2 regions of the Allobosea sp. ANAM02 genome follow, and region 2 is predicted to be linked to the other one. Evidence: riboswitches for the same ligand, from Rfam matches in the RefSeq annotation. Region 2 holds a riboswitch; the other holds the start of a gene.
What was found. A riboswitch is a leader RNA that binds a small molecule or an ion and turns the genes downstream of it on or off. The one in region 2 is predicted to bind cobalamin.

Region 1: another riboswitch for cobalamin. It lies ahead of OCUBac02_RS16615 (ABC transporter substrate-binding protein); the one in region 2 lies ahead of OCUBac02_RS21370 (CbtB domain-containing protein).

The regions. Positions count from the first base shown of each region.
Region 1 covers NZ_AP022848.1:3,457,893-3,462,293, reverse strand. Annotated here, with positions in the region: gene OCUBac02_RS16625 (M81 family metallopeptidase) at 1-141, shown strand, start outside; gene OCUBac02_RS16620 (mandelate racemase/muconate lactonizing enzyme family protein) at 153-1,331, shown strand; cobalamin riboswitch at 1,367-1,578, shown strand; gene OCUBac02_RS16615 (ABC transporter substrate-binding protein) at 1,791-2,828, shown strand; gene OCUBac02_RS16610 (FecCD family ABC transporter permease) at 2,825-3,868, shown strand; gene OCUBac02_RS16605 (ABC transporter ATP-binding protein) at 3,865-4,401, shown strand, end outside.
Region 2 covers NZ_AP022848.1:4,478,231-4,482,631, forward strand. Annotated here, with positions in the region: gene OCUBac02_RS21350 (TetR/AcrR family transcriptional regulator) at 1-393, opposite strand, end outside; gene OCUBac02_RS21355 (MgtC/SapB family protein) at 562-1,026, opposite strand; gene cobO (cob(I)yrinic acid a,c-diamide adenosyltransferase) at 1,123-1,731, opposite strand; gene cobU (bifunctional adenosylcobinamide kinase/adenosylcobinamide-phosphate guanylyltransferase) at 1,731-2,249, opposite strand; cobalamin riboswitch at 2,429-2,614, shown strand; gene OCUBac02_RS21370 (CbtB domain-containing protein) at 2,652-2,828, shown strand; gene OCUBac02_RS21375 (CbtA family protein) at 2,841-3,581, shown strand; gene OCUBac02_RS21380 (DUF1636 family protein) at 3,591-3,980, shown strand; gene cobW (cobalamin biosynthesis protein CobW) at 3,985-4,401, shown strand, end outside.

The DNA of each region.
Region 1 (4,401 bases), 1.0 Mb from region 2:
GCGCGGAACTTCAACATCGATGCGCCCGGCGCGACCTCCGCCAACCTGAAGAGCCTGGGCCACACCATCTGCGCCCGGCCGATCTACCCGCTCGACGAGGGCGTCGCCTTCGCGCCCCGCGCCACGATCTACGAACTGTGAGGAGAAGACCTGTGCCCAGGATCGAGGCCGTCGATTTCTTCTATCTCGCCATGCCCGTCGTCACCGATGAGGCCGATGGCAGCCAGGACGCGCTGCTGGTCAGGGTCGCCGCCGGCGGCCATGTCGGCTGGGGCGAATGCGAGGCGGCGCCGCTGCCCTCCATCGCCGCCTTCATCTGCCCGATGTCGCATGGCGTCTGCCGGCCGGTCGCCGATTCCGTCCTCGGCCAGACTCTGGAAAGCCCTGAGGACATCGCTCGCATCGCCGCGGCCGTCGCCTATAACTCGATGGACCTGCTTCAGGCGCCGCATACCTTCTCCGGCGTCGAGATGGCGCTCTGGGACATCCTCGGCAAGATGCGCTCCGAGCCGGTCTGGCGCCTGCTCGGCTACGCGAAAAGCCATCCCAAGACCCCCTATGCCTCGGTCCTGTTCGGCGACACGGCGCAGGAAACCCTAGAGCGCGCCCGCGATGCCCGCAGCCGCAGCTTCCGCGCCGCCAAGTTCGGCTGGGGGCCGATCGGCCGGGGCAGCGTCGAGGCCGATGCCGAGCATTTCGTCGCCGCTCGCGAGGGCTTGGGTCAGGACGGCATCCTGCTCGTCGATACCGGCCAGATCTTCATCGAGGATGTCGAGCGCGCCGCTGCCCGCCTGCCGGCGATGGAGAAGGCGAACGTGCTCTGGTTCGAAGAGCCTTTCCACGCCAGCGCGCTCGAAGCCTATGGCGCGCTTGCCAAACGCAGCCCCAAGGTCCGGCTGGCCGGCGGGGAGGGCGCTCATAACGAGTCGATGGCGCGGCAGCTCATCGACTATGGCGGCATCGGCTATGTCCAGATCGATTGTGGGCGCATCGGCGGCATCGGTCCGTCCAAAGCGGTAGCGGATTATGCCGTCGCGAGGGGCGTGACCTTCGTCAACCACACCTTCACCTCGCATCTCGCGCTCTCGGCCTCGCTCCAGCCTTATGCCGGTCTGGCTGAGCACAAAATCTGCGAATACCCGGCGATGCCGAAGCCGCTCGCGACCGCGATCTCCGCCAATCATCTGGAGCGCGACGCGAACGGGCAGGTCGCGGCGCCCGACGTCCCCGGTCTCGGCATCGCCGTCGCGACCACGGCGCTGCGCGGCTATCTTCAGGAGGTTGAGATCTCCGTCGGCGGCAAGCGGCTCTACGCTACGCCGAGCCTCTGACGCGATGTCCGCTTGACGCCGCGTTGCGCCCTTATAGGGTGTGCGCTGATCGAGGTTCTTCGGGTTGCTCCCGGAGCTAAGAGGGAATTCGGTGAGGCGCCACCCGCGCCAAAGCCGAGGCTGCCCCCGCAACTGTAAGCGGCGAGCTCTCTGTCCATCGTCCACTGGCGCTTTGCGCGCCGGGAAGGCCGGGCGGAAGCGGCATCGACCCGCGAGCCAGGAGACCTGCCCCGGTCGTCGAAGACGTCTTTCGGACGGGGTGTTCCGGAGCCTGTGTGTCGATGGCGGCCCCGTGCCGCTTGTCCGTCCCACATGCCCAAGCTGCCCCGGCCGTCATCTCGGGGAGCGATGAAGTCCATGTTCACGAAGTCCACCACACAGGCCGCTCGGGGCGGCTTGACGGCCGCCGGCCGCGCGCTCTATCAGAAATGCAACATTGTTACATTTCGGATGGTCTCGATGCCGGCTGCGCGCCCGTTCAATTCCCTGCTTCGCCTGTCTGCCGCCGCGCTGTTCGGCACTCTCGCCGCCGGCACGGCCACGGCGGCGCCCACGAAATATCCGCTGACGCTGGAGAATTGCCGCGAGACGATCACCTTCAACGCCGCGCCCAGGCGCGTCGTCGCGATCGGCCAGACGCAGACCGAAATCCTTTACGCGCTCGGCCTCGGCGACCGCGTCGTCGGCACGGCGGTCTGGTTCTCGCCGGTGGCCAAGCCCTATGAGGCGGTCAATGCCAAGGTGAAGCGCCTCGCCGACAATGATCCGAGCTTTGAGGCGGTGCTGGCGCAAGAGCCCGATCTCGTCACGGCGATGTTCGAATGGCATGTCGGGCCCAACGGCATCGTCGGCAAGCGCGACCAGTTCGCCAAGGTCAAGGTGCCGAGCTATGTCTCGCCGACCGATTGCGTCGGCAAGGATAATTCCGGGGCCGGCGACGGCGTGCGAACCCAGATGTTCACGATGGATCTGGTCTACCGCAACATCCGCGAATTCGGCGAAATCTTCGACGTCGCCGACCGGGCCGAGAAGCTTGTCGCCGAGCTCAAGGCGCGCGAGGACAAGGCGGTCGAGCAGGTCGCCAAGCTGAAGGCGCAGGACGTGCCGGTGGTCGTCTGGTTCTCCAGCAAGGACATCAAGGGCGACGGCTTCATGGCCGGCAAGAACGGCGTGCCCGCCTATATCCTGTCCAAGCTCGGTGCCCGCAACGTCATCTCGACCAACGAGGAATGGCCGCTGGTTGGCTGGGAGAGCATCGCGGCCGCCAATCCGGCCGTGATCGTCACCGTGAAGATGGACCGCCGCCGCTTCCCGGCCGACGATATCGAGAAGAAGCTGGACTTCCTGAAGACCGATCCGGTCGCCAGCAAGCTCGACGCCGTCAAGAACAACCGCGTCGTCATCATGGATGTCGGCGCGACCCGCGCCGGGCTCGACACGGTCGACGGCATCGAGATCTTGGCCAAGGCGATAGCCGGCTTCGGGATCTCGCGTTGAGCCACGCCGCCCACGGGCCGAACTGGCCGGCGCGGATCGGCATCGCACTGGCCTCGCTGCTGGCGCTGACGTTCTCGGTCGCGCTGGCGGTGACGATCGGCGAGATGCGCATCCCGCTGGATACGGCCCTGAAGGCGCTCGGCAACGGGCTGTTCGATCTCGACTTCCCCGTCAGCGCGATCCAGCAGGGCGTGATCTTCGATTATCGCCTGAGCCGCGCGCTGATGGCGGGGCTCTGCGGCGGCGCGCTCGCTTTGTCGGGTGCGATCCTGCAGGCGCTGCTGCGCAACCCGCTGGCCGAGCCCTATATCCTCGGCATCTCGGCCGGCGCCTCGACCGGCGCGGTAGCGGTGCTGATCCTCGGCATCAGCATCGGCGGCGCGGTGCTCTCGGTCTCGGCCGGCGCCTTCATCGGCTCCTGCGCCGCGCTCGTCGTCGTCGCCATGCTGGCGGCTGGGGCGGGCGGGGCAAGCGACCGTGTCATACTCGCCGGCGTAGCCACCTCGCAGCTCTTCAACGCGGCAACCGCGACGATCGTCACGACGCTCGCCAGCGCCGAGCAGGCGCGCGGCGTCATGTTCTGGCTGCTCGGCAATTTCGGCGGCGTGCGCTGGCCCGACATCTGGATGGCGGCGCCGGTCGCCTTCATCGGCTTCGCCATCTGTATGCTTCACGCCAAGGCGCTCGATGCCTTCGCCTTCGGCGTCGATGCCGCGGCCTCGCTCGGCGTCGCCGTCACGCGCGTCAAGGTCGTGCTGTTCGCAACGACGGCCGTGATGACGGCGGTGATGGTCTCGATCGTCGGCACGGTCGGCTTCGTCGGATTGATCATTCCCCATGCCGCGCGCTTCCTCGTCGGCTCCGGCCATGCCCGCCTGCTGCCGGCCTGCCTCGTCGTCGGCGCGATCTTCATGATCCTTGCCGACATCCTCTCCCGCATCCTGATACCCCAGCAGATACTGCCGATCGGCGTGGTGACGGCGCTGTTCGGCGCGCCGGTCTTCGCATTGATTCTCTATCGTGCCCGGAGGCCGGCATGACGCTCGCGACCCGCGAGATCCGCTGGGGTGCCGGCGGCCGGATGATCGTCGACGGCGTGACGCTGGAGGCCGCGCCCGGCCGGGTGCTCGGCCTGATCGGCCCGAACGGCTCCGGCAAGTCGAGCCTGCTCCGGTTGCTCTGCCGCCTGCGCAATGTCGCAAGCGGCGTCGTCACGCTCGACGGGAACGACATCGCCGCCGTGCCGCGCCGCGAGCTCGCGCGGCGTCTCGCCTTCGTCGAGCAGCAGGCCACGACCGAGATCCAGCTCTCCGTCTGCGATGTCGTCCGCCTCGGCCGCACGCCGCATCGCGCCGCGCTCGCCTCCTGGAATGAGGCCGACGAAGCGGCGGTCAACGAGGCGCTGGCGCGGGTCGGGCTCACGGAGCGCCACGATCAGTGCTGGCACACGCTCTCGGGCGGCGAGCGCCAGCGCGTCCATATCGCCCGCGCGCTCGCGCAGGAGCCGAGCGAGCTGATCCTCGACGAACCGACCAATCACCTCGATATCCAGCACCAGCTCTCGATCCTGAGC
Region 2 (4,401 bases):
GATCTCGCGGCGATAATCGAGCCGCGTCGCGTCGACGGCCGGGTCGGCGGGCTCGGCGATCATCGACCAGGCGAGGCGGCGATTGGCGAAGGCGCGGCGCGCAAAGGCTTCCACCGCGGCGGTCAGGCGCTCGGCGACGGGAGCGTCACTTGCAGCGATTTCACGTAGCACGGAAAGCTCACGCGACGAGACCGCCGCGACGATCTCAGCCATCAGCTCCGCCTTGGAGGCGAAATAGGAATAGACGCTGCCGGTCGAGACGCCGCTTGCGGCGGCGACCGCCGCAATCGAGGTCTCGTGGAAGCCGACCTCGGAGACGATGCCGCGCGCGGCGGCGAGGATCGCCTCGCGCTTGCCGGCCTTGCGGGGGTGCCTCGACTGCGTGCCGGCCATCGCTGATCTCGAAATTGAATTTGAATTCAGATTCAATTTGAAGACACAGTTGGCCGCCGTCAAGAGCTGGGATCGGAATGACCGGATTGGAGCACGGCAAGCCGTGGGCGAGATTGCCTCCGGCACGCTCCGGCGCCCCCTTGAGGCACCCTGCGGCGCCTCAGGTACTCACGAAGGCGGCGCCTCGCTGGAATTGGCCGTCCTGTCGCGACCGGCCCAGCGCTCGACGGAATGATCGATGGCGAGCAGGACGAGCGCAAGCAGCGTGGCCGACGCCACGATGGCATGATCGCCCAGCCCGGCGGCGCAGCCGAGCGCGGCAGTGACCCATATGGCCGCGGCGGTGGTCAGGCCCGTCGGCGTCGCATGGCCGCGACGCAGCACGATGACGCCGGCGCCCAGGAAACCGATCCCGGTCAGCAGGCCCTGGACGACGCGGCTGGCGGCATCGGCCTCATGTGGCCCGCTGAAGATCGTCGCCGCGGCGGCCGTACCCAGCCCGACCAGGCCGAAGGTGCGGATTCCGGCGGCACGCTGCCTGTTGGTCCGTTCCCAGCCCACGACGATGCCGGCGGCCATGCCGGCCAGCAGCCTGAGCAGCAGATCCAGCTCTCCCCAGAGAAAACCACTCATGGCCCACCCCCGAAAACGATGATCGAGGACATGAACGCGCGAACGCCGTTCGCGTTCGTTATGGGGCAAACGACCGGCAGCCGACGAGGAAGCGGCTTAAAACTCGATCCCCTGCTGCGCCTTCACGCCCGCCGCGAAATGGTGCTTCACCAGCGTCATCTCGGTGACGAGATCGGCCGCCTCGATCAGCTCGGGCTTGGCGTTGCGGCCGGTGACGACGACATGCAGGTCCGGCCGGCGGGCGGCTAGCGCCGCCACCACTTCGGCGAGCGGCAGATAGTCGTAGCGCAGGGCGATGTTGAGTTCGTCGAGCACGAGCAGCCTGATCTCCGGATCGGCCATCAACTCCCGGGCCTTGGCGAAGGCACGCTCGGCAGCGGCGATGTCGCGGGCCTTGTCCTGCGTTTCCCAGGTGAAGCCCTCGCCCATGCTGTGCCAGTTCACCTGGTCGCCGAAGGCTTCCAGCGCCTTGCGCTCGCCGGTCGACCAGGCGCCCTTGATGAACTGCACCACGCCGATGCGCCAGCCATGGCCGAGCGCACGCAGGATCAGGCCGAACGCCGCCGTCGACTTGCCCTTGCCGGGGCCGGTATTGACGATCAGCAGGCCCTTTTCGAGCGTCTTGGAGGCGACTTCGGCGTCCTGCACCGCCTTGCGCTTCTCCATCTTCGCCTTGTGGCGGGCGGCGTCGTCAGTGTCCGTCATCATTTCACTCGCATCGGCAATCCGGCGACCATGAAGACCACGCTGGCCGCACGCGCCGCAAGCACCTGATGCAGGCGTCCCGCCTCGTCGCGGAAGCGGCGGGCCAGCGCGTTCTCCGGCACGATGCCGAGCCCGACCTCGTTGCCGACCAGCACGAGCGGCGCGGAGACGCGCTCGCAGGCGGAGATCAGGCCCTCGCGGGCGGCGGCCGTGTCGCGCTCGGCCAGGATCAGGTTGGTCAGCCAGAGCGTCAGGCAATCGATCAGGATCGGCCGGCCGGCCGGCTGGGTGGCGATGGCCCCGGCCAGATCGATCGGCGCATCGACCGTCTGCCAGCCGGCCGGGCGGCGGGCGCGATGCTCGGCGATGCGCGCGCGCATCTCGTCGTCATAGGCCTGCGCCGTGGCGATATAGGTCCAGGGCGAAGGCCACGCCTCGATCAGCGCCTCGGCATGGCGGCTCTTGCCGGAACGGGCGCCGCCGAGGACGAGGGTGAGGTGGGGGATTTCGTTCGGCATCATATCCGCTGCGTTTCCTGAGCCCTCATCCTGAGGAGGCCGGAAGGGCCGTCTCGAAGGATGGTCCAGGAGGCTCGGGAGGCATCTGGAGCATCCTTCGAGACGCCGCTGACGCGGCTCCTCAGGATGAGGGCTCACGAAGAAGATCGCGCACTGCATTGCACAGCAACACGGCGATAGCTAATGATGATCGTGACGGTGCCTCCGCGAGGAGGTGAAAAGGGAACGCGGTGCGAGACCGCGGCTGCCCCCGCAACTGTAAGCGGATGTCCTTCGCCATCGGCCACTGGAGCGCTCGCTCCGGGAAGGCGGCGAGAGACGCGAAGTCCGCGAGCCAGGAGACCTGCCGTCGACCCGCAGAGATCCAACCGGCTGCCGGCGGGGCGGCCACGGAGAACGCTTATGAACACCGCTTCGGTTCCCACCCCCACACTCAGCGTTTCGGACCGCGTCAAGGCGGTCGCCGCCGCGCTCGTGATCGGCGTCGCGCTGATCTACACGACCGGCTTCGCGGCCTCGACCAATGTCCACAACGCCGCGCACGATACCCGTCACGGCCTCGCCTTTCCCTGCCACTGAGGGAAAGCATCCATGGTCACGCGTGTTCTCACGGTCAGCATCCTGGCCGGGCTTCTGGCTGGCTTGATCGTCGCCGCCCTGCAGCATGTCACCACCACACCTCTCATCCTCAAGGCCGAGACCTATGAGGCGGCGCTCGCGCTGAAGGCGCCGACGCTGGCCGGTTTCGACGACGAGGCGAAAATCATCCTGGCGCATGGACCGGCCGGCGAAGCGCCCGGCCACGACCATGCCGAGTGGAAGCCGCAGGACGGCCTCCAGCGCACGCTCTTCACCGGCGCGGTGACGATCGCGACCGCGATCGGCTTCGCGGGGCTGCTGCTCGCCGGGATGATCGCGGCCGGCGACAGCATCGACCAGCGCAGCGCGCTCGTCTGGGGCGCCTGCGGCTTCCTCGCGCTCGGGCTTGCGCCTGCGATGGGGCTGGCTCCCGAACTGCCGGGCGCAGCCTCGGCCGCGCTGGAGCAGCGCCAGCTCTGGTGGCTCTGGACGGCCGTCGCGACCGCGGCCGGGCTCTTCATGTTCCTGCGCTTCGAACAGCCCTGGCTCAAGCTCGTGGCCATCGTCCTGATCGTGCTGCCGCATGTCGTCGGCGCCCCGCACCCGGCCGCGCCGGAGAGCAAGGTGCCCGCCGAGGTCGCCGCGCATTTCGCAGCGCTCTCGCTCGGCATCCAGGCGGCGCTCTGGCTCGCCACCGCCTTCATGGTCGGCGTGCTATGGCCCTGGGCGAACCGCCGTTCCGCGGAAGCCTGAGGGCAAGCCATGTCCGAGGGCGACCTCACCATCCATGTCTGCACGGCCTGCCGCCGTGCCCGCGCCGATCTCCCGGAAGGCTATGACCAGCCGGGACTGGCGCTGGCCGAGCGTCTCGCTGAGCAGCTCAAAGCAAAAGGCAGCACGATCCCCGTGCTGCCCGTCGAGTGCCTCTGCGTCTGCAAGCGGCCCTGCACCATCGCGCTCAGCGCCGACGGCAAATGGACCTATCTGATCGGCGATCTCGACACCGACACCCATCTCGACGAGATCGTCGGCGCCGCGGAGGCCTATGCCGCCAGCGCCAACGGCATCGTTCCCTGGAAAGAGCGGCCCCAGTCCTTCCGCAAGGGCGTGGTCGCGCGCGTGCCGCCTTTGCCGGCGCGCCAGCAAGGATGACATCATGAACGCTCCGCAGACGACGAACCTGGGCAAGACGTCATTGAGCAAGACGCCCTGCACCATCATCACCGGCTTCCTCGGCGCCGGTAAGACGACGCTGGTGCGCCATCTCCTCGAGAACGCGCAGGGCAAGAAACTCGCCGTGCTCGTCAACGAGTTCGGCGATCTCGGCTTCGACGGCGAATTCCTGAAGGGCTGCGGCATTGCCGGCTGCAGCGACGAGGACGTGGTCGAATTGCCGAATGGCTGCATCTGCTGCACCGTCGCCGACGATTTCGTGCCGGCGCTGGAGAAGCTGCTCAACCGGCCGAATCCGCCGGAGCATATCCTGATCGAGACCTCCGGCCTCGCCCTGCCGAAGCCGCTCGTCACCGCCTTCAACTGGCCGGCGATCCGCTCGCGGGTCACCGTCGACGGC